Regions from separate parts of the Streptomyces longisporus genome, predicted to be linked through region 3. Evidence: riboswitches for the same ligand, from Rfam matches in the RefSeq annotation. Region 3 holds a riboswitch; each other region holds the start of a gene.
What was found. A riboswitch is a leader RNA that binds a small molecule or an ion and turns the genes downstream of it on or off. The one in region 3 is predicted to bind cyclic di-AMP.
Positions count from the first base shown of each region.

Region 1 (5,837 bases), on a different contig from region 3:
GTTCCCAGACGTGCGGCGGCAGTTCTCCTCGTCCTCCTGCTGACGGCGCTCGTCGCCTCCTGCGGCACCGACCCCGGCACCCGCACCATGGCGAGGGCGCTGCCCCCGGGCGCACCGTTCACCCACCCCGGCGTCCTCGTCAGCCAGGCCCAGCTGGACGTCGTACGCAAGAACGTCATCGCGGGCAAGCAGCCCTGGCTGCAGGCGTTCCTCGACATGCGGGACAGCAAGTACGGGTCGTACAAGTACACGGCCCAGCCGACCGCGGTCGTCAACTGCCCCTGGGGCGGCAAGGGGGCGAAGGGCTGTCTGGAGGAGCGGCAGGACGCCATCGCCGCCTACACACAGGCCCTTCTGTACAGCGTCACCGGTGAGCGGCAGCACGCCCTCAAGGCGCGGGAGATCATGGACGCCTGGTCGGCGCAGCTGAAGCGGCACACGGCGCAGGACGCCCAGCTGCAGGCCTCCTGGGCCGGGTCGACCTGGGCACGGGCCGCGGAGATCATCCGGTACGCACCGGGCGCCGGCTGGCCCGCCGACCGCGTACGGCGGTTCACGGCCATGCTGCGCACCGCCTACCTCCCCGAGGTCACCAGGGACCTTCCCGACTACAACGGCAACTGGGACCTCGCGATGACCGACGCCGCCATCGGGATCGCCGTCTTCACCGACGACCACAAGACCTTCGACGCCGCCGTCAAACGCTTCCGTGGCCTGGTGCCCGACTACTTCTATCTGCGCAAGGACGGCAAGATCCCGCTCACCCCGGCCGGCTCCGACGCCAACACCGTGCAGAAGCTGGAGACGTACTGGTTCAAGGAGACGAAGTTCGAGGACGGCATCGCGCAGGAGACCTGCCGCAACTTCAAGCACGTCGGCTACTCCCTCGCCGCCACGGCGCACATCGCCGAGACCGCCTGGCACCAGGGCGTCGACCTGTACGGCGACGTCAAGGACCGGCTGAAGGCGGCCCTCGACTTCCACGCCCGCTACGAGATGGGCGCCAAACCCCCGCGCTGGCTGTGCGGCGGCAGGGTCGTCGGGAACATGGGCCCCGACCTGGAGGTCGCCCTCAACCATCTGGAGAACCGGCTCGGCACCCCCGTCCCGGCCGCCCACAAGCTGGTCGAGCAGACCCGCCCGGCCGGCACCGACGACCTCTTCGTCTCCTGGGAGACCCTCACCCACGCGGACAACCCGGCCGCCTGACCGAGGCCTGCGGACCCGAAAACGCAGGTGAAAGAGGGCGGACCCAAACCCTGGCGCAGACAGCCCCGCGGATGGCGTATGCTGGTGACACAACGACGCGGGGTGGAGCAGCTCGGTAGCTCGCTGGGCTCATAACCCAGAGGTCGCAGGTTCAAATCCTGTCCCCGCTACTCAAGGCTCAGGGCCGGAGTCCAGTCACTGGACTCCGGCCCTGAGTGTTTCCCCCGGTCGGGTCATCCGGCTCGCCCCGTGCCGCCGTACCGGGAAACCTGGAGGGGTGGAGCAGGAGGGGCCGATCTCATACGCACGCACCTTCGTGCGGCTGCTCCCGGCGCTGCTGATCGTCGGCGGGACCTTCTACGACTACCTCACGCCTTCGCGGTTCACGGCAGGCCCCATCTTCACCGCCGCCCCCCTGGTCGCCGCCCCGCTCTACTCGCGCCGCGGCACGCTCCTCACCGGCCTCGCGACCGTCCTGGTCGTCACCGCGATCCATGCGCAGGTGGGCATCCTCCTCCAGGTGGAGGCGATCACCGAGCTGGCCACCATCGCGACGGTCTCCGTCCTGGCCGTCCTCATCAACCTCCTCGTCCGCCGCAGCCGCGAGGAACTCGCCTCGCAGCGCGAGATCGCCGAGGCCGTCCAGCGCGCGGTGCTGCCCGAACCCGCCGAACGGATCGGGGCGTTCGCGATCGCGGCACGGTACGAGGCCGCGCAGGCCGATGCCTCCATCGGCGGGGACCTGTACGCCGTGCAGGACACCCCGCACGGCGTACGGCTGGTCGTCGGCGACGTGCGCGGAAAGGGGATGGGGGCGGTGGCCGCCGTCGCCGTCGTCATCGGGGCGTTCCGGGAGGCCGCCGAGCAGGAGGCCACGCTGGAGGCGGTCGCGCAGCGGCTGGAGCGGGCGCTGGAGCGGGAGGCGGCGCGGCGCGCGGGCATCGAGTTGTTCGAGGGGTTCACCACCGCCGTGCTCGCCGAACTTCCGCACGGCGAGGGCGTCGTCCGCATCGTCACTCGCGGCCACCCGCCCCCGCTGCTGCTGTGCCCGGACGGCACCGTGCACACCCTGGACGCCCGCGAGCCCGCCCTGCCGCTCGGCATGGGTGACTTCGGGGGCCGGCCCGACCGCGCGGAGGAGATCGCGTTCCGCAGCGGGGCCACGCTGCTGCTGTACACCGACGGGCTGTCCGAGGCACGGGACGAGCACGGGCGGTTCTTCGAACCCGCGGACCGGCTCGCCGGCCGGGTCTTCCACGAGCCCGCCGCGCTGCTCGCCACCCTCGCGCGGGAGGTGCGCAGATACGCCGGCGAGGCCATGGCGGACGACATGGCGCTGCTCGCCGTACGACGGCCCTGAGGTTTCTGAGGCGCGGTCAACTCGCCCGTTTTTCGCCGTTCATGCGCCGTCTGTCCAGGTCAGAAAGGTTAATGATCAAGCAGAACACCTTGGAAACGACACCCCGGGTCTATTAACGTTCGATAACGCAGCGCGGTCGTCCCAGCCGTCACAAGAGGCGGCTCCGTGCGCACGCGCCGAATCCCGCAAGGGAACCGGGGAACCACCACCCTGGGGTGAATCGCGCCGACACCGCCGTGGCAGCACGGCAGGTATACGCGCGTAGGAGACCTTCCTGCTCCGAACCCGTCAGCTAACCCGGTAGGCGAGAAGGAAGGAAAGGAGCACGCCCACGTGGCGTCCAACCCGCCTGCCCCGGCAGCCCCGTTCGTGCCGAGCACCGAACCCTTCGGCTTCGCCGGCCGACGCACCGACGAGGGCCCCTGGGAGGAGTGGAATCCCACCGAGGACTCCCTCGCCCCGGTCCGCGGCCGGCACCGCGTCGCCAAGCAGCGCGGCGGGGGACTCGCCCGCAGCTCCACCGTCCTCGGCGTCGGCGTCATAGCCGCCGTCGGCGCGGGCGGCATGGCCAGCGCCAACACCGGCAAGCCGCCGGTGTCGATCTCCATGCCCGATCTCGCCTCCGTGAGCCATGTGTTCGGCGGTGGCTCCGACGCCCCCAAGGGCTCCGCGACCGCGCTCAGCGACGTCGCCACCACCTCCGCGGGCACCGCGCAGGGCGCCGGTGAGGCGCTGCGCGACCGGATCATGGCGCAGGCCGCGTCGCAGCAGGTCCAGATCGACAGCAAGAGCCAGGCAGCCGGCGAGGCGGCCCTCGCGCAGCAGATCGACGAAGCCGCCGCCAAGGCCGAGAAGGACGCCGCGGCCAAGGCCGCCGCCGCGAAGGAGAAGGCGGAGGCGGCGGTCAAGAAGGCCGCCGAGGACGCGAAGCTCGCCGAGCTGGCCAAGCAGTACACGCTGCCGGTCGTCTCCTACACGATCACCGGCACCTTCGGTCAGTCCGGCTCCATGTGGTCCTCCGGCTACCACACGGGCCTCGACTTCGCCGCCCCCACGGGCACCCTCATCAAGGCCATCCACTCCGGCACCATCACGGAGGCCGGTTGGGCGGGGGCGTACGGCTACCGCACGATCCTCACCCTCGACGACGGTACGCAGCTCTGGTTCTGCCACCAGTCGTCGATCAGCGTCAGCGTCGGCCAGAAGGTCAGCACGGGTGACGTCATCGGCCGCATCGGCGCCACCGGCAACGTGACCGGCCCGCATCTGCACCTGGAGGTCCACCCCGACGGCCAGGCCACGGGCATCGACCCGATGCCGTGGCTGCGCAGCAAGGGCCTCAACCCCTGAGACCCGTACGTTCTCCGTCCGTACCCGGAGTGCCGTAATCCGCTTGTTTACGGGATCTTTGCGCCCGCCGCGGAAGACCGGCCTTCGGGGCGGGCGTTGACGTAGAGCATGACTTCTCCTTCTCTGCGCAAGCTCGGCTCCTCCGGCCTCGAGGTCTTCCCGCTCTCCCTGGGCGGCAACGTCTTCGGCTGGACCGCCGACGAGGCCACCTCCTTCGCCGTGCTCGACGCCTATGCGGCCGCAGGCGGCAACTTCGTCGACACCGCCGACGCCTACTCGGCCTGGGTCGAGGGCAACCACGGCGGCGAGTCCGAGACGATCATCGGCAAGTGGGTCAGGGCCCGCGGCAACCGCGACGACGTGGTCATCGCGACCAAGGTCAGCCAGCACCCCGACTTCCAGGGCCTGTCCGCCGCCAACATCAAGGCCGCCGCAGAGGCCTCGCTGCGCCGCCTCGACACCGACTACATCGACCTCTACTACACCCACTTCGACAAGCCCGAGGTGCCGGTCGAGGAGATCATCGGAGCGCTCGACGAGCTGGTGAAGGAGGGCAAGGTCCGGCACATCGCCGCGTCCAACATCTCCGCCGACCGGCTGCGCGCGTCCCTGGAGTTCTCCGACCGCGAGGGCCTGGCCAAGTACGTGGCCCTGCAGCCCCACTACAACCTGGTCTCCCGCGACACCTACGAGGGCGAGCTGCAGGACCTGGCGGCCCGCTACGGCCTGGCCGCCGTCCCGTACTTCTCCCTCGCCGCCGGCTTCCTCACCGGCAAGTACCGGCCCGGCACGACCGTCGACAGCCCGCGGGCCGGCGGTGCCGCCAAGTACCTGGAGAGCGAGCGCGGCCGGCGGGTCCTGACCGCCCTCGACGAGATCGCCCAGGCCCATGACGCCGCGGTCGCCACGGTCGCCCTGGCCTGGCTCGCCGCCCAGCCGACGGTCGCCGCCCCGATCGCGTCCGCGCGGACGGTGGAGCAGCTCCCGGCGCTGCTGGCGGTGGGCGAACTGGCGCTCACCGAGGCCGAGGTCGCCCGCCTGACGGAAGCGTCTGCCTGACCTGCTCGGGCTCTACGACCGGTACGGGTTGTACGCGGGATTCGGCACCGCCGGGTACCCGTACGCCCCGTACACCGGCCAGGGCGGCGCCGCCACCGGCACCGGGGGCGCCGTCATCCGTGCCGCGTGGTCCAGCGCCGGGCGCGCCACCTCGCGGCGGCGCCACAGCTCGTGCAGCAACTCCCGTTCCCTGACGACGAAGTCGGCGCCGGCGCGGCCACGGCGCCCCCGGTGCCGCAGGAAGGCCAGGGAGGTCGCGTACGCCTCGTACTGGGCGACCTCGCGTGCGGCGGGCTTGCCGAGGTGCCGGGCGGCGTGTTCGCGGGCCAGTCGGCGGGCCCGCATCGAACCGAGGGCGTAGGGCTCGGCGGGGGTGAGCCAGCCCGCGACGGCGTATGCGGGCAGTTCCTCGCGCACGGTGCGCAGCTCGCGCTGGCGGGTCCAGATCACCAGCCAGGTCAGCAGGCCGAACGCGGGGACCATGAAGGCCGCGTACACGGCGAAGAAGCCGTACTCGCCGAAGTTCGAGGAGCCGTTCCAGATCGCGTGCATGCTCATCGCGAGCAGCAGGCCGCAGAGCGGGACGAGGACGCGCCGCAGGTGCTGGCGTTCCGCGGAGAGCGCGGCGATGCCGAAGCCGATGCCGGTGAGGACGGTGAACAGCGGGTGGGCGAACGGGGACATGATGATGCGCACGAAGAACGTCGCCGCGGTGACGGAGGCGATACCGCGGTCGCCGGTGAGCTGGTCGGTGCCGAAGGCGGTGCCCAGGTAGAGGATGTTCTCGGTGAAAGCGAAGCCGGTGGCGGTGACCCCGGCTATCACCACCCCGTCGACGATCCCGGTGAAGTCCCGTCTG
Region 1 covers NZ_BAAASG010000012.1:462,475-468,311, forward strand. Annotated here, with positions in the region: gene ABD355_RS27885 (alginate lyase family protein) at 1-1,209, shown strand, start outside; tRNA gene ABD355_RS27890 (tRNA-Met) at 1,306-1,379, shown strand; gene ABD355_RS27895 (PP2C family protein-serine/threonine phosphatase) at 1,487-2,569, shown strand; cyclic di-AMP (ydaO/yuaA leader) riboswitch at 2,734-2,890, shown strand; gene ABD355_RS27900 (M23 family metallopeptidase) at 2,903-3,919, shown strand; gene ABD355_RS27905 (aldo/keto reductase) at 4,028-4,978, shown strand; gene ABD355_RS27910 (PrsW family intramembrane metalloprotease) at 4,991-5,837, opposite strand, start outside.
Region 1: it holds a riboswitch for cyclic di-AMP, as region 3 does, so the genes downstream of both, ABD355_RS27900 (M23 family metallopeptidase) here and ABD355_RS19545 (M23 family metallopeptidase) in region 3, are expected to answer to the same signal.

Region 2 (5,837 bases), on a different contig from region 3:
CATCACATCGCCCGAAGCGTGGGTCAGAGGGCCGCTCGACCGACAGCTCAGCCGGCCCGGTGCACCACGGCGTCGCACATCTCCATCAGCGCGAGCTTCGCATCGCACTCCTGCAGCGGAGCCAGGGCCGCCCGCGCCTCCTCCGCGTAGCGCACCGTGTCCCGCCGCGCCTGCTCCAGCGCAGGATGCGCCCGCAGCCCGGCGAGCGCCTCGGCGTGCCGCGCGTCGTCGCTCAGGTCGGAGTCCAGCAGCTCGCACAGGGCGATGTCCTCGGCAAGCCCCAGCCGGGCCGCCCGCTCCCGCAGCCGCAGCACCGGAAGCGTGGGAACCCCCTCGCGCAGGTCGGTGCCCGGGGTCTTGCCGGACTCTCGGGACTCGGAGGCGATGTCCAGTACGTCGTCCGCCAGCTGGAAGGCGACTCCGAGCCGCTCCCCGTACTGTGTGAGCACGTCCACGACCGTCTCGTCGGCGCCCGACATCATCGCCCCGAAGCGGCACGACACGGCCACCAGCGAGCCCGTCTTGCCGCCGAGCACGTCCAGGTAGTGGTCGACCGGGTCCCGGCCGTCCTGCGGCCCCGCCGTCTCCAGGATCTGCCCGGTGACCAGGCGCTCGAACGCCTCGGCCTGCACCCGGACCGCCTCGGGCCCGAGGTCGGCGAGGATGTGCGAGGCGCGCGCGAACAGGAAGTCGCCGGTGAGGACCGCCACCGAGTTGCCCCAGCGGGTGTTGGCGCTGTCCACGCCGCGCCGCACGGCGGCCTCGTCCATCACGTCGTCGTGGTACAGCGTCGCCAGATGGGTCAGCTCCACCACCACGGCCGACGGCACGACCCCCGGCGCGTACGGGTCGCCGAACTGGGCGGCGAGCATCACGAGCAGCGGACGGAACCGCTTCCCGCCCGCCCGCACCAGGTGCTGGGCGGCCTCCGTGATGAAGGGCACCTCACTCTTGGTGGCTTCGAGCAAACCTTCCTCGACGGCCGCCAATCCGGCCTGGACATCGGCTTCCAGAGCCTGGTCCCGCACGCTCAGCCCGAACGGCCCGACGACGGTCACGAGGGGTCTCCTGTCTGCTGGTGTCTACTGGCGGTTACACGGTTTGTCGATAGGTCGCTGACATCACTCAAGTCAGCGTATCCGGTCACCTTTCGATCACCGATGCCGCCCACCCGTCCAGCCTGGGCGGTATCGGATCACGACCGGTATGTTTTTGATCAACCGATAAGAACGAATATCTATCGACTTGTCTATCGGGGTGTCGGCCGACGCGCCTCTCGGCGTGTCCCCCGGCGCGTCCGTACGAGTCGGCACGCCCGATCGCCCCTCCCTCACGAAACGACTCACGAGGACCTCCGGATCCCGGCACGGGGCGCTCGACGGGCGACCGTCATGACAACGACGTGCACCACACGCCAGGTTCCGCTTTCGCCCCCCAATGAGGCGATGGACGGCTGGTTGACCACGAGTTGGGGTCATTGCCCTATTTGCCGTTCTTGCGGATGCCGGTGACTTGACTCACACGGCGGCTCGGACCGACAAGCGCGGCCCCCTCGCCGGTTCCCCTCCCCCGTACGCGAGTTGAGCCTTGGCAACCGCAAAGGATCAAGTGCCCCATAAGCCTCAGCCCAAGGTCAATAGGTGTGATCTGTGAAGCCGACACTTGTTCCCGCCATGTGCTCTCGCATACGTTCCCGGCCAGTCGGGTGGACGCCGAATCCTGCCGCCGCCCGGGCACGACCATCGACCAACTCACTCGCACGGCAGGAGCGGGGGAACCAGGTAGGCCGCCGGACCGGGCATCGTCCCGGGCCGGCTAGGGGTGAAGTCGCGTTGCCGTACGGCTGCGCGGCCGGGCATCTCCCCGCCCGAACCCGACAGCTCACCTCGCAGGCGACGGAGAGGATCCCGCCATGCCTGCAACAGGTCAGCACCGTCGTCCCAGAAGCAACCGCCTCGCCCGCAAGCTCGCCGTCACCGGTACGGGTGCCGCCGTTCTCGCCCTCCCGCTCATCGGGGCGAACAGCGCGTCCGCGGCCACCCCGACCGTCGCCAACGTGAAGTCGATGGGCTACGCCGACAACCTCGACGGCTGGATCCGGGGCGCCCTCCAGGTCATGAAGCAGAACGGCATCCCGGGGACGTACAACGGCATTTACCGCAACATCATCCGCGAGTCCTCGGGCGACCCGGCCGCCATCAACAACTGGGACTCGAACGCGGTCGCCGGCACCCCGTCCAAGGGACTGCTGCAGGTCATCGACCCGACGTTCCTCGCCTACCATGTGCCCGGCACGGCGATGAACCCCTTCGACCCGATCGCGAACATCACGGCCGCCTGCAAGTACGCCGCCGCGCGGTACGGGTCGATCGACAACGTGTTCGGCGCCTACTGAGCGCTCCGCGGGATGTGCGGCAATGTGCCGTCCTTCCTCTGCGGCGTCGTCGTGGCTGGTCGTGCGGTTCCCCGCGTCCCTTGAGGGCGCTGCCGAACCGCACCGGACTTCGCCGAGGCCGCTTGGAGTTCCCCCAGTTCCCCGAGTTCATGGAGCTCGTCGAGTTCCATGAACTCGAAGAACAGTCGCTCGAGGACGACGGCGATGCCGTCGTCCTCGTTCGACAGGGTGATCTCGTCGGCCACCGCCTTGAGTTCGGGGTGGGCGTTGGCCATGGCGACGCCGTGGGCGGCCCAGTCGAACATGGGAATGTCGTTGGGCATGTCACCGAAGGCGATCGTCTGCTGCGGGCCGAGCCCCAGGTGCGCGGCGGCCAGTGCGAGGCCCGTCGCCTTGGTGATGCCGCATGGCTGGAGTTCGACGGTCCCCGGCCCCGACATGGTGACCGTGGCCAGCGAACCCACCACCGAGCGCGCCGTCGCCGCCAACTCGTCGTCGGACAGGTCGGGATGGCGCAGCAGCACCTTGCTGATGGGTTCGCACCACAGGTCGGCGCGCCGGTCGACCCGGACCGCGGGCAGCGTCGGATGCGGCATCAGGTAGCCCGGTTCGATGAGCGTGAGTCCCTCCACACCGTCCTGGTCGACAGCCGCGTACACCTGGCCCACCTCGGCCTCGATCTTGCCGAGGGCGGTCTCGGCCAGTTCCCGGTCCAGGGTGACGGACCACAGCAGACGGTCCGCGCCCACGTCGTACACCTGCGCGCCCTGCCCGCACACCGCGAGCCCCCTGCTGCCCAGTTGGTCGAAGAGCGGCCGCACCCTGGGGGCCGGCCGGCCCGTCACGACCAGGTGCCGGGCGCCGGCCCCGGCGACCCGCGCGAGAGCGGCGAGGGACCGGTCGGAGAGCGTGTCGTCGCCTCGGAGCAGCGTGCCGTCCAGGTCGGTGGCGATGAGTGCATATGCGGTGGGTGCGGCCATGATCAGAGAATACGGACAGGACGCCCCACCGACTCATCGCGAACCGGACGACGGCCGATTGCCCCACCGTCCCTCGCTCAACTCCCTTATCCTTGTGGGCTCTTCATCGTCAGGCAGGGGCCCGCGGCCGCTGCCTAGCCGTGCGCTGCCGCCAGGTGTTTGGCCAGCCTCGGAGAGGCGAACTCGGTGCCGCACACGAAGCGCATCACCGGGCCGTACGACGCCGCGGCCGGCAGGCCGGTGAAGTACAGGCCGGGGACCGAGGAGACGTATCCCGCGCCCAGTTTGGGTGTGCCGCGGCTCACCGCGAGACGCGTGCGCAGCTCGTGGCCGAGGAAGTCCATGGCCGCGATGTCCACCCGGTATCCGGTGGCCGCGATGACATGGTCCGCGGACATATCCAGGATGCGGCCCGCGTGGGTGCGGACCGTCAGCTTGGGGGTGCCCTCGGCCGCGTCCGCCCGCACGATCCGGTCGACCTCGCTGACCTGCACCTTCCCCTCGAAGCGGTCGCGCAGCCACCATGCGCCGAGCGGACCGAGGACGCGCCGCACCAGGTAGTGGCGGGCCTCGGCCGGCAGATAGCGGTAGGGGTGCGGGTAGTAGCTGAGGGCCCACAGGGACCAGGCGCGGCCGAAGGGCGACTCCGGGCGCAGCTTCGGCTGCTTCCACGGCGGTGCGCCGAAGGCGACCCTGCCGCGGCCGCGGGAGACCACCCGCACCCGTGCGCCCGCCTCCGCCGCCAGTGCCGCCGTCTCCAGCGCGGACTGGCCGGCGCCGATCACGATCAGTTCCTTGCCGGCGTAGCGCGTGAGGTCGTGCTGCTGGGAGCTGTGGGAGACCGGGCCCGTGGGGGTGGGTCCGTCCGCGGCGGCGGTGGCCAGTTCGGCCGGCAGGTGCGCGAGGCCGGACAGGCCGGTCGCCACGACGACCGCGCGGGCGGTGAACAACTCGCCGGAGTCCAGCTTGAGTTCGAAGCCTCCGCCCCCCCGCCGGTCGACCGACACCACCCGCACCTGCTCCAGTTCGGGCACCAGCTTCTGCTGGAACCACTCGCCGTAGGCGATGAAGGTCTCGACGGGGATGATGTCCTCGTCCGTCACCAGCCGCCTGATGCCGGCGGCGTCGCAGTAGTCGGCGAGTGTGTGGCCCTGCTGCGGCGCGTCCAGACTGGAGGCGACCGGGGTCGACTTGAGGAGCATTCCGGCGGGCATGTGGTCGCGCCAGCTGACCATGGGCTCGCCGAAGACGCGGACCGGCAGTCCGCGGGCTCGGAGATGGGCGGCGGTGGACAGGCCGAAGGGCCCGGCGCCGATGACTGCAACCGGTTGAATCACGAAGTCCCTCCCCAGGACGCTCACTTCGTCACTTCGTGTGGTTCGTCTCGGGCTGCTGACCGGTCCGGCTAGCCGCCCGAACTGGTGGTGCTGCCGCGGCGGTTGGTCCGCCACAGCTGGTACAGGTGCTTCGCGCCCGGCCGTACGAAGCGCGCGAGCATCGTGAGGAACGGCAGCGGGTCGTCACCCGCGAGCCAGGCCAGCTCCGTCCCGCTCGCGTGCGCCGGTGCGTGCGGCGTCGTATAGCCGCTGCGGCGGTAGGCGAGCAGGGCGGGCAGGTCGATGTTCTCCACGATGTACCGGTGGCCGGCCCGCTGTTCCCCCTCCGGGACGGAGCGGCCGGTCAGGTCGAGATGCATGGCGCGGACGACGTCCACCCCCGACTCGTTCTCGAAGAGCCGGAACTGGGCGCCCATGCGTGGATTGAAGTCGAGGAGTTTGTACTGTCCGTCGCGCCGGTCGAAGCGCAGGTCGAGGTCGATGATGCCGCTGAAGCCGATCTGTTTGATGAAACGCGCGGCGATGTCCGCGAGTTCCGGGTTGTCGACCACGTACGCGTTCGCCGTCATCCCCGCGTGCGGCGGCCAGGAGCGCACCTTCACGCCCGTGAACATCGCGAGCGGGGTGGAGTCCTGGTCGAAGTAGGCGTGCACGATCCAGTCCTCGGCGTCCTCCCTGGGCAGGTACTCCTGGAGGATCACCCCGGGGCACTCGCCCCAGTCGCGGGCGAGACCGAGCAGGCCCTCGCGGGTGGCGATCCGCGTCGTGCCGTTCACCGCCGGCCGTTTGCGCCGTACGAACGCCTCACGGTTCTTGGCCACCACCGGGAAACGGGCCTTCTCGGCGAACGTGACGATGTCGTCGTACGACTGCGGGAAGGCGGCCGTGGGGCTCGGGATGCCGTGTTCCACGCACAGTTCGTGCAGGCCCTGTTTGCTCGCGAGGCGGCGCGGCAGGGCGGGCTCGACCCGCGGGAACAGGAAGCGGCCGGCGAGTTCGTCCTGGTGCTCGGCGATCAGGACGGCCGCCTCCTCGTCGGTGGGGACGAGGACGGTGGGGCGGCCGATGCGGCGCCCGATACGCAGCAGGCCCTCCACCAGACGGGCGGGGTCCTCCGTGCCGGTG
Region 2 covers NZ_BAAASG010000013.1:136,563-142,399, reverse strand. Annotated here, with positions in the region: gene ABD355_RS28660 (polyprenyl synthetase family protein) at 48-1,058, opposite strand; cyclic di-AMP (ydaO/yuaA leader) riboswitch at 1,735-1,908, shown strand; gene ABD355_RS28655 (transglycosylase SLT domain-containing protein) at 1,913-2,395, shown strand; partial or broken gene ABD355_RS28650 (HAD family hydrolase) at 2,575-3,375, opposite strand; gene ABD355_RS28645 (NAD(P)-binding domain-containing protein) at 3,510-4,712, opposite strand; gene ABD355_RS28640 (carboxylate--amine ligase) at 4,781-5,837, opposite strand, start outside.
Region 2: it holds a riboswitch for cyclic di-AMP, as region 3 does, so the genes downstream of both, ABD355_RS28655 (transglycosylase SLT domain-containing protein) here and ABD355_RS19545 (M23 family metallopeptidase) in region 3, are expected to answer to the same signal.

Region 3 (5,837 bases):
TTCATCAGGGTGTCGAGGTCCGCGGCCGGGTAGCGGATCAGGTGCCGGGCGGCCGCGATGACCTCGGCCAGGTTGTGCGGCGGCATGTTCGTCGCCATGCCGACCGCGATGCCCGACGAGCCGTTCACCAGCAGGTTCGGGAAGGCCGCGGGCAGGGCGACCGGCTCCTGCTCCTGGCCGTCGTAGTTGGGCGCGAAGTCGACCGTGTCCTCGTCGATCGACTCCGTCATCAGGCTCGTCGCCTGCGCCTGGCGGCACTCGGTGTACCGCATGGCGGCCGGCGGGTCGTCGTTGCCCAGCGAGCCGAAGTTGCCGTGGCCGTCGACGAGCGGCACGCGCATGGAGAAGGGCTGGGCCATGCGTACCAGGGCGTCGTAGATCGACGCGTCGCCGTGCGGGTGCAGCTTGCCCATGACCTCGCCGACCACGCGCGCGCACTTCACATAGCCGCGGTCGGGGCGCAGCCCCATCTCGTTCATCTGGTAGACGATGCGGCGGTGGACCGGCTTGAGGCCGTCGCGGGCGTCGGGCAGGGCTCGGGAGTAGATGACCGAGTACGCGTACTCGAGGAAGGAGCCCTGCATCTCGTCGACGACGTCGATGTCGAGGATGCGCTCCTCGAACGAGTCGTCGGGCGGCGGGGTCTTCGTGCTGCGGCGGGCCATCGCTGCCGGCTCCTCTTTTCTGGCTGCTCGCGCTGAAGCGTGAACGGGTTCTGACGCGACCATTGTGGACCGCGGCACTGACAACGCGGACGAGGACCTGGCGTCGAAGTAGGTTCCCGGCGTGGCGGAAGGCTACGCGATCCGCTGTGGGCGTACGTCGTCCGGGAACTTCGCCGACGATCTGCACGCTTGCATACAGTGGCAGGACCGGCAGGAAAACCGCGGTTCGAACCACCGCATCCGCGAGGCGAAGGGACGTACATGCCCATGGGTCACACGGCCACAGACCAGGCAGGCACCGGGGGCCTGACAGCGACCGAGCACCGCCTGGCCAACGGCCTGCGCGTGGTGCTCTCAGAGGATCACCTGACCCCCGTCGCGGCGGTGTGCCTCTGGTACGACGTCGGCTCGCGCCACGAAGTCAAGGGACGTACCGGCCTGGCTCACCTTTTCGAGCACCTGATGTTCCAGGGCTCCGGGCAGGTCAAGGGCAACGGGCACTTCGAGCTGGTGCAGGGTGCCGGCGGCTCGCTGAACGGCACCACCAGCTTCGAGCGCACCAACTACTTCGAGACCATGCCCGCCCACCAGTTGGAGCTCGCCCTCTGGCTGGAGGCCGACCGGATGGGCTCCCTGCTCGCCGCCCTCGACGACGAGTCCATGGAGAACCAGCGGGACGTCGTCAAGAACGAGCGCAGGCAGCGCTACGACAACGTGCCGTACGGTACGGCGTTCGAGAGGCTGACCGCCCTCGCCTACCCGGAGGGCCATCCCTACCACCACACGCCGATCGGCTCGATGGCCGACCTGGACGCGGCGACCCTGGAGGACGCGCGCGCGTTCTTCCGCACGTACTACGCGCCGGGCAACGCCGTCCTCTCGGTCGTCGGCGACATCGACCCGGAGCAGACGCTCGCCTGGATCGAGAAGTACTTCGGGTCCATCGCCTCGCACGACGGGAAGCCGGAGCCCCGCGACGGCTCGCTGCCCGAGATCATCGGTGAGCAGCTGCGCGAGGTCATCGAGGAGGAGGTCCCGGCGCGCGCCCTGATGGCGGCCTACCGGCTGCCGCAGGACGGCACGCGCGAGGCGGACGCCGCCGACCTGGCGCTCACCGTCCTCGGCGGCGGCGAGTCCTCCCGCCTCTACAACCGGCTGGTGCGCCGCGACCGTACGGCCGTCGCGGCCGGATTCGGCCTGCTGCGGCTGGCCGGAGCGCCCTCCCTGGGCTGGCTCGACGTGAAGACCTCCGGTGACGTCGAGGTGCCGGTCATCGAGGCCGCCATCGACGAGGAGCTCGCCCGGTTCGCCGCGGAGGGCCCCACGGCCGAGGAAATGGAGCGTGCCCAGGCCCAGTTGGAGCGCGAGTGGCTGGACCGGCTCGGCACGGTCGCGGGCCGCGCCGACGAACTGTGCCGGTTCGCCGTCCTCTTCGGCGACCCGCAGCTCGCCCTCACCGCCGTCCAGCGCGTCCTGGAGGTGACGGCCGAGGAGGTCCAGGAGGTCGCCAAGGCCCGTCTGCGCCCCGACAACCGCGCGGTGCTCGTCTACGAGCCGCTCTCACCCGAGTCCGCGGAGCACACCCAGGACGAGGACTTCCCCGAAGACCCCGAGTCCGAAGCCACGGTGGAAGCCACCGACCAGAACGAGGAGGCGGCCAAGTGACCGAGCTCGCCACGATGCAGTTCCACCCGCAGCCCCGGGCGGGCGAGGCCAAGCCGTGGGCGTTCCCGTCCCCCGAGCGCGGCGCGCTCGACAACGGCCTCACCGTCCTGCGCTGCCACCGCCCCGGCCAGCAGGTCGTCGCCGTCGAGGTGCTCCTGGACGCGCCTCTGGAGGCCGAGCCGGCCGGTTTCGAAGGTGTCGCCACGATCATGGCGCGGGCCTTCTCGGAGGGCACCGACAAGCACTCCGCCGAGGAGTTCGCCGCCGAGCTGGAGCGCTGCGGCGCCACCCTCGACTCGCACGCGGACCACCCGGGTGTACGTCTGAGCCTCGAGGTCCCGGCCTCCCGTCTCGCCAAGGCGCTCGGTCTGCTCGCCGACGCCCTCAGGGCGCCCGCGTTCGCCGACAGCGAGGTCGAGCGGCTGGTCCGCAACCGCCTGGACGAGATCCCGCACGAGCTGGCCAACCCCTCGCGCCGTGCCGCCAAGGAGCTCTCCAAGGAGCTGTTCCCGGCGACCTCGCGCATGTCGCGTCCGCGCCAGGGCACCGAGGAGACGGTCGAGAAGATCGACGCGGCGGCCGTGCGCGCCTTCTACGACCGCCATGTCCGGCCCGCCACGGCCACCGCCGTCGTCGTCGGCGACCTCACCGGCATCGACCTGGACGCGCTGCTCGACGACACCCTGGGCGCCTGGACCGGCTCCAAGGCCGAACCCCGCCCCGTGCCGCCGGTGACCGCCGACGACACCGGGCGCGTGATCATCGTGGACCGTCCCGGTGCCGTCCAGACGCAGCTGCTCATCGGCCGCGTCGGCCCCGACCGGCACGACCGCGTGTGGCCCGCGCAGGTGCTCGGCACGTACTGCCTCGGCGGCACCCTCACCTCGCGCCTGGACCGCGTCCTGCGCGAGGAGAAGGGCTACACCTACGGTGTGCGCGCGTTCGGCCAGGTCCTCAGGTCCGCCCCGGACGGCTCCGGTGCCGCGATGCTCGCCATCAGCGGCTCCGTCGACACCCCGAACACCGGCCCGGCGCTGCAGGACCTGTGGACGGTGTTGCGCACCCTCGCCGAGGGCGGCCTCACCGACGCCGAGCGCGACGTCGCCGTACAGAACCTCGTCGGTGTGGCGCCGCTCAAGTACGAGACCGCGGCGGCGGTGGCGAGCACGCTGGCCGACCAGGTCGAGCAGCACCTGCCCGACGACTACCAGGCGACGCTGTACCAGCAGCTCGCCGCGACCGGCACCGTGGAGGCCACCGCGGCGGTCGTGAGCGCCTTCCCGGTGGACCGTCTGGTGACGGTTCTCGTCGGTGACGCGGCGCAGATCAAGGAGCCCGTCGAGGCGCTCGGGATCGGCGAAGTCAGCGTGGTGTCGGCCGAGTAGCGGCACGCGCGCGCGGGACGGCCCTGGTGACGGATGCGTCGCCAGGGCCCTCGTATGTCCGAATTGGCAGAGAATCGAAGGAGAGTTGCCTGTCTGCCCTGTGGGATGCGCTACAAACACCGTGATCCGTTTGGGGATTGAAAGCGGCCCCGCTTAGCGTCGTCCGGGCTGTCCGTCAGGCACCGCGCCGCATCCGCGGCACCGGACAGCCATCGCCGAGTCCCCGTACGGCGCGAGCCAGGGGAGCCGGGGACCCGCCCTCCTGTCGCCGCCATCGCGGCTGGAGGGGCCCAAGTCCCAGGGGTGAATCGGACGCCCGCGCGTGCAGCGAGGGGGTCCGTAGGAGACCTTCCTGCTCCGAACCCGTCAGCTAACCCGGTAGGCGAGAGGGAAGGAAAGGACCAGCCACTACATGGCGTTCACGCGCGCCACCGGGAAGCACCGTCGTCCCACGCGGATGCACCGCACCACCACCCGCGCCGCCGGAGTCGCGGCCCTCGCCGCCACCGGCGTCATCGGCACCCTCGCGGCTCCCGCGCTCGCCGCCGACACCGCCGTCGAGCAGACCGGCCTGACCCCTGTCATCACCATCGGCAACACCATCGCCGACAAGATCGACGCCCAGGCCGACGCCCAGAAGCAGGCCGCCGAGGAGGCCGCGCTCAAGAAGGCGGCCCTGGAGGCGGCACGCGAGAAGGCCGCCGCCCAGGCCAAGCAGGAGCGCGAGGCCAAGGAGCGCGCCGCCCGCGAGGCCGAGCGCAAGCGCCTCAACACGTTCGTGGCGCCGATATCGGACTCGTACGTCTCCACCGGCTACAAGGCCAGCGGCTCCCTGTGGTCCTCCGGCAGTCACACCGGCATCGACTTCCACGCCGCGAGCGGCACGGTCGTCCACGCGGTGGGCGCCGGGACCGTCGTCCAGACCGGGTGGGGCGGCGCCTACGGCAACCAGATCGTGATCAAGATGAACGATGGCACGTACACCCAGTACGGCCATCTGTCGTCCATCGGCGTCTCGGTCGGGCAGACGGTCACCCCGGGCCAGCAGATAGGCCTCTCCGGCGCGACCGGCAACACCACCGGACCGCACCTGCACTTCGAGGCCCGCACGACGCCCGAGTACGGCTCGGACATCGACCCCGTCGCCTACCTGCGCTCGCACGGCGTGAACGTGTGACGACGGATCGCAGGATCCGCTGAAGCCCCGGCTCCCGAGCCGGGGCTTTCGGCGTTTCTGCCGCCCTGCTGTCCAAAAAATATCCATGGATTCCGGCCCGCCGTCGGAAATTCCGCCTCCGTGCAATAGAGTCACCGATACACGTCAATCATCGACGTTTCACGGGGATTAAGTCGGAGGTCGGTCATGCGTATTCCGGCGCACTCGGTGTGCACGGCGATCCGGGACGACATCGTCGCCGGTGTCTACGAGCGCGGCAGCCGGCTCACCGAGGAACTCCTCGCGCGCCGCTACGGCGTCTCGCGCGTCCCCGTGCGCGAGGCCCTGCGCACCCTGGAGGCCGAGGGCTTCGTGGTGACCCGGCGGCACGCGGGCGCGTGCGTCGCGGAACCGACCGAGCAGGAGGCCGCCGACCTGCTGGAGATGCGCATGCTGCTGGAACCGCTCGGCGCCTCCCGGGCCGCCCAGCGGCGCACCGACGCCCATCTCAAGGTGCTGCGCGGCCTGGTCAGACTGGGCCAGGAGCGGGCCAGGAGGGGCAACAGCGAGGATCTGCGCTCCTTGGGGGGCTGGTTCCACGAGACGCTCGCCCAGGCCTCGGGCAGCCCCGCGCTGACCTCGATGCTGACCCAGTTGCGCCACAAGATCGCCTGGATGTACGCCGTGGAGGCGCCGGCCAACCCCGTGGAGTCCTGGGCGGAGCACGGCGCGATCGTCGACGCCGTGGCCCGCGGCGACAGTGAGCGCGCGCGGGCGGTCACCACACTGCACACCGAGCGTTCGAGCGCGGTGCACCGGCTGCGGTTCGGCGGCGCGGAGCGGGCGAACGCTGTGAGGAACTCGCAACATGCCGTAAACATGTCGGGCCTGCGGCATTAACACGGGCACCGTATACAAAGAGGGAACAATTCGCGGGGGCATTATTTCTGCTGCCCGCGATCGGTA
Region 3 covers NZ_BAAASG010000009.1:119,080-124,916, forward strand. Annotated here, with positions in the region: gene ABD355_RS19530 (DNA gyrase/topoisomerase IV subunit A) at 1-665, opposite strand, end outside; gene ABD355_RS19535 (M16 family metallopeptidase) at 927-2,330, shown strand; gene ABD355_RS19540 (M16 family metallopeptidase) at 2,327-3,715, shown strand; cyclic di-AMP (ydaO/yuaA leader) riboswitch at 3,919-4,115, shown strand; gene ABD355_RS19545 (M23 family metallopeptidase) at 4,128-4,892, shown strand; gene ABD355_RS19550 (GntR family transcriptional regulator) at 5,079-5,771, shown strand.

Region 4 (5,837 bases), on a different contig from region 3:
CCCTCCTCGATGCCGCGGGCCAGGCGCTCCGGGTTGGTGACGAACAGGTCGTCGCCGACGATCTGGACCTTGTCGCCCAGCTTGTCGGTGATGACCTTCCAGCCGGCCCAGTCGTCCTCGAACAGCGGGTCCTCGATGGAGACGAGCGGGTAGGCCGCCACGAGCTCCTCGTAGTACTCGGTCATCTCGGCGGCCGAGCGGGACTTGCCCTCGAACTCGTACTTGCCGTCCTTGTAGAACTCGGACGCGGCGACGTCGAGCGCGAGCGCGATCTGCTCGCCGGGGGCGTAGCCGGCCTGCTTGATGGCCTCGATGATGAGGTCGAGCGCGGCGCGGTTGGACTCCAGGTTCGGGGCGAAGCCGCCCTCGTCGCCGAGGCCGGTGGACAGGCCCTTGGTCTTCAGCACCTTCTTGAGGGTGTGGTAGACCTCGGCGCCCCAGCGCAGGGCCTCGGAGAAGGACTCCGCGCCGATGGGGGCGATCATGAACTCCTGGATGTCCACGTTGGAGTCGGCGTGCGAGCCGCCGTTCAGGATGTTCATCATCGGCACCGGCAGCAGGTGCGCGTTCGGGCCGCCCAGGTAGCGGAAGAGCGGCAGGTCGCTGGCCTCGGAGGCGGCGTGGGCGACGGCGAGGGAGACGCCGAGGATGGCGTTGGCGCCGAGGGAGCCCTTGTTGTCGGTGGCGTCCAGGTCGAACATGGCCTGGTCGATCAGGCGCTGCTCGGTGGCGTCGTAGCCGACCAGCTCCGGGCCGATCTGCTCGATGACGGCGAGGACGGCCTTCTCGACACCCTTGCCCTGGTAGCGGTTGGGGTCACCGTCGCGGAGCTCGATGGCCTCGAAGGCGCCCGTGGAGGCGCCGGACGGGACGGCGGCACGACCCGTGCTGCCGTCGTCGAGGCCGACCTCGACCTCGACCGTGGGGTTGCCTCGGGAGTCCAGGATTTCCCGGGCTACGACGACGTCGATGGACGGCACGAGCATCTCCTTCTTGGATGTGACACGGCTACGGCAGTAGCGCGGTGGCTCTGCGGGATGAGCCTAACCGCCCAAGGCCGATCGGCCACGCTGCCGACCACCTCTTGGGCAGAACCGAGAGTAAATTGTTTCCGAACGGAACAAAGAGGGGGAGCAAAAAGAACCCCGCCCCGGTGCGTACGGGGGAACACGCACCGGAGCGGGGAGCCCGTGGGGGACGGGGGTGGCTCTAGCCCTGCATCACTTCAGGTGCAGCTGCTGGCCCGGGTAGATGAGGTTGGCGTCCTCGACGATGCCCTTGTTCAGCTTGAACAGCTGCTGCCAGCCGCCCTTGACGCCGTGCTTCTCGGCGATCGAGCTGAGGGTGTCGCCCTTGACGACCTTGTACTCGCCGTCGCCCTTCTTGACCTTCTTGCCGGTCGGGGTGGTGACGGTCTTCGTGCTCTTCGTGCTCTCGGTCTTGGCGGCCGGGCGCTCGGCGGAGCGGGAGGCGGCCTGCGAGTCGGTGGAGCGGTTGGTGTTCATGCTGGGGGCGCTGCCGTTGTAGGCGGCACCGGACAGGCCCGTGCCGCAGACCGGCCAGGCGCCCTTGCCCTGCGCGGCGAGGACCTTCTCGGCGACGGCTATCTGCTGCGCCTTGGAGGCCTGGTTGGCCTGCGGGGCGTAGGCGGTGCCGCCGTACGCGGCCCAGGTGGAGGCGGAGAACTGCAGGCCGCCGTAGTAGCCGTTCCCGGTGTTGATGGCCCAGTTGCCGCCGGACTCGCACTGGGCGACCGTGTCCCACTCGGAGGCGGTGGCGGCGGAGGCGTTGCCGGCCGCCATCAGCGGAGCGGCGATGGCGACACCGGTGACGCCGGCCAGCGCGGCGGCGCGGGTGGCCTTGGACGGACGACGGTGCTTGCCCTTACCGGAAAACAGCATGGTTCGATCCCCTCACCGACGCCTGCGAGGTGAGCTGTCGGGTTCGGGCCGGTTGAGTTGCCCGGCCGTGCTCTCGCTCTCACGAGACACGGCTACACCCCTAGCCGCCCGTCAACTGCCCGGGCAGGCACCTACCTTGGGTCCCCCGCTCCTGCCTACGGCGCTTTACGCGACGACTGTTCCCGTACGGCCGCTGGCAGGATTCGGCGTTGCGGCAGCCGGGGCTCGTGTTGACGAGCGGTGACGACGGTAGACACGCGATCCGTCGAATTTCAAAGACGATCAGGGCTTCTGAGACTCATCCCACACTTTCACCAATCCGGACATTCAGTGGCGAAGTGTGACGTGAACTCCCGTTGTTTTTCGCCCTATTCGGCACCGAGTTTCAGGGTCTGACCGGCGAAGATGTGGTTCGGGTCGGTACCGATGGCGTCCTTGTTCGCGGCGTAGAGCGCACGCCACCCGCCGTCCAGGCCAAGGGAGTCGGCGATGGAGGCGAGAGTGTCGCCGGCATGGACGGTGTACGTGTCGTGCGTGCCGCCGTCCGTCTTGGTCTTGTCGGCGGCCTTGCCGGCCGTCTCGTCGGCGCTGGCGCCACGGTGGCGGCCGGTGCCGGTCGTGCCGGTGTCGACGAGGGTCCAAGTGGACGCCGGAGGCTCGGGATTGTCCGAGTCGTCCACCTTCGCCTTGTCTGTCGACGAGTTGTCGGCGCCCTGTGGGTTACCTGTGGCCTTCTTGGACGGAGAGGTGGACGGCGAGGCGGATGTGCCGGATTCGGTGGAGTTGTCCGTCGCGCTCGCGGAGGTCGAAGGGGAGGCACTGGAGGACGAGCCGGAGGACGAATCCGACGAAGAGGACCCATCGGAAGCGCTGCCCGAGGAGTTGGACAGACCCGTGGAGTCGGATGCCCCGGATGAATCGGACGAACCGGAACCGCCGCCCAGCACACCGGTGTCGATGGCGGCCGAGCCCGAGTCCTTGGTGAGCCCGGAGGTCAGTCCGCAGGTGTGGAAGGCGCCGACACCCTGGTCGTCCAGGAGCTTCTCGGCGACGGCTATCTGCTGGTTGCGGCTGGCGAGGTCGGCCCTCGGGGCATAGTCGAGGCCGCCGTACTTCTCCCAGTTCTCCTGGGTCAACTTGAGCCCGCCGTAGAACCCGTTGCCGCTGTTCTCGCTCCAGGAGCCGCCGGTCTCGCACTGGGCGACCTTGTCCCACGTGGTGCCGTCGGCGGCGCTGGCGCCGCCCGCGGCGAAGAGCGGGATCGCGATGGCGGAGCCGGTCACTCCGGCCGCGACGAGGATGGCCGGAGCCTGACGGGGGCGACGGTGTCGACCGTTCCCGGAGAGCATGCGGAGGCCTTTCGCGAGACAGCAATGACCGCGCGGCACATGACACCGACAGGCGTTCGATACCGCCGCGCTGGTCCGTGAACGTAGCCGGTGCCGATCACTTGTCACAAGTTAATGCCGCGTAGATCACGTGAAGATCACAGACTTGAACGCGCATCATCTTTGGCCCGTTCGCTGCGGCGGTCCATCCACCTGCGGGCTCCCGATACGGTCGTCCTGTGAACGTCCCGAACACCGCTCCCGAACTCTTCACCTGGGAATTCGCCGGCGACCCGTATCCGGCCTACGCCTGGCTGCGCGAGCACTCCCCCGTCCACTGGACGAAACTTCCCAGCGGGGTCGAGGCCTGGCTGGTGACCCGGTATGCCGACGCACGTCAGGCGCTCGCGGACGGGCGGCTCTCGAAGAACCCCGAGCATCACGCCGAGGACGCGCAGGGCAAGAGCAGGACCGGTATTCCGGGTGAGCGCAGCGCCAATCTCATGACGCATCTGCTCAATATCGACCCACCGGACCACACCCGGCTGCGCCGCCTCGTCTCCAAGGCGTTCACCCCCCGGCGGGTGGCCGAATTCGCGCCGCGGGTGCAGGAGTTGACGGACGACCTCATCGACCGGTTCGCGCCGCACGGCGAGGCCGATCTCATCCACGACTTCGCCTTCCCCCTCCCCATCTATGCGATCTGCGATCTGCTCGGCGTCCCGCGCGAGGACCAGGACGACTTCCGCGACTGGGCGGGGATGATGATCCGGCACGGCGGCGGCCCGCGCGGCGGCGTCGCCCGCTCCGTGAAGAAGATCCGCGGCTATCTCGCCGAACTCATCCACCGCAAGCGGGGCGACCTCGGCGAGGACCTGATCTCGGGCCTCATCCGCGCCTCCGACCACGGCGAGCACCTGACCGAGAACGAGGCCGCCGCGATGTGCTTCGTGCTGCTCTTCGCCGGCTTCGAGACCACCATCAACCTGATCGGCAACGGGACCTATGCGCTGTTGCGCAATCCCGGGCAGCGGCAGCGGCTCCAGGAGTCGATCGGGCGCGGTGAGAGCGCACTGCTCGACACCGGTATAGAGGAGCTGCTCCGCTACGACGGCCCGGTGGAACTGGCCACCTGGCGCTTCGCCACCGAGCCGCTGACCATCGGCGGGCAGCGCATCGCCACCGGCGACCCGGTCCTGGTGGTCCTGGCCGCGGCGGACCGCGACCCGGCCCGGTTCTCGGAGCCCGACACGCTCGATCTCTCCCGCCGGGACAACCAGCACCTCGGATACGGCCACGGCATCCACTACTGTCTCGGCGCCCCGCTGGCCCGTCTCGAAGGCCGCACCGCCCTGGAGACGCTGCTGCGCCGCCTGCCCGATCTCGAACTGGCCGCCGACCCCGCCGAGCTGCGCTGGCGGGGCGGGCTCATCATGCGGGGGCTACGAGACCTGCCCGTGCGCTTCACCGCCACCTGACCGGCTCCGGCCCTCCGTCTCCTTGATCGCGTCCCGGTAGGTGCGGGCGGCCGCCCGCAGCGCGGCCTCCGGGTCCACGCCCTCCGCCTCGGCGCGCACCGCCAGCGCGAGCAACTCGTACCCCACGCCCTCGGCTTGGGGCAGCGGAACCGCAAGGCCCGCCGTCCGCACCCGCGACGCCAGCTTCGCCGCGAGGGCCAGGCCCGGCTGGCCCAGCGGTATGCCCTCCGTCACCGAGGTGCGCTGCTTCTCGACCGCCTTGGTGCGCAGCCAGTGCTCCTTGACCTCCTCGGGCGTGGCGGCGGTCTCGTCGCCGAAGACGTGCGGGTGGCGGTGGATGAGCTTGGTGACGATGCCGGCGGCCACGTCGTCGACGGAGAAGGGGGCGTCCGGGTCCTCCTCGGCGATCCGGGCGTGGAAGACCACCTGGAGCAGGACGTCGCCCAGTTCCTCGCGCAGTTCGTCGCGGTCGCCCTCCTCGATCGCCTCGACGAGTTCGTACGCCTCCTCGATGCCGTACTTCGCCAGGCCCTTGTGGGTCTGCCGGGACGACCAGGGGCACTCGGCGCGGATGCGGTCCATGACCTGGACGAGGTCCAGGAGGCGGGCGCCCGGGAGGTCGTAGGAGGCGGGGAGCAGCTCCAGCTCCGGCATCTGTATCCGTCCGGAGCCGGCGAGGCGGGCCAGGCCGTCGGTGAGGGCCGGCTCGCCCTCGCCGGTAGCGACCACGACGACCGTACGGCCGCCGGCACAGGTGCCGACCAGCTCCTCGGCGGTGGGGGCGGCCTCGTCGACCCGTATGCCCGCCTCCCGCAGATACGGCAGCTGCGGGTGGGCGCCGTCCGAGCACAGCACGCGGTCGGCGGCGTGCAGGGCCTGCCAGGCGGGCCAGGACAGCAGGCCGGGCGCGACACGGTGGCTGGTGGTGAGCAGGACGATGCGGCCGGGGGCCGGTTCCGAGCTGGTTGCGTTCACGATCCGAACGTAACGCACCCCGCCGACAGCCCCCGAAGTTGTCCACAGGGCTGTGGTCCGCCGGGCCGCGGTCCCAGGGGCGGCGGCCCTGGAGGCCCGTTACGCCGTCTGCTGCGTCCCGGTCGCCGTGACCTCGCGCACCCACGGGGTCTTCG
Region 4 covers NZ_BAAASG010000010.1:102,270-108,106, forward strand. Annotated here, with positions in the region: gene eno (phosphopyruvate hydratase) at 1-986, opposite strand, end outside; gene ABD355_RS21595 (transglycosylase family protein) at 1,221-1,901, opposite strand; cyclic di-AMP (ydaO/yuaA leader) riboswitch at 1,906-2,074, opposite strand; gene ABD355_RS21600 (transglycosylase family protein) at 2,270-3,250, opposite strand; gene ABD355_RS21605 (cytochrome P450 family protein) at 3,469-4,707, shown strand; gene ABD355_RS21610 (nucleoside triphosphate pyrophosphohydrolase) at 4,672-5,682, opposite strand; gene ABD355_RS21615 (SurA N-terminal domain-containing protein) at 5,782-5,837, opposite strand, start outside.
Region 4: it holds a riboswitch for cyclic di-AMP, as region 3 does, so the genes downstream of both, ABD355_RS21595 (transglycosylase family protein) here and ABD355_RS19545 (M23 family metallopeptidase) in region 3, are expected to answer to the same signal.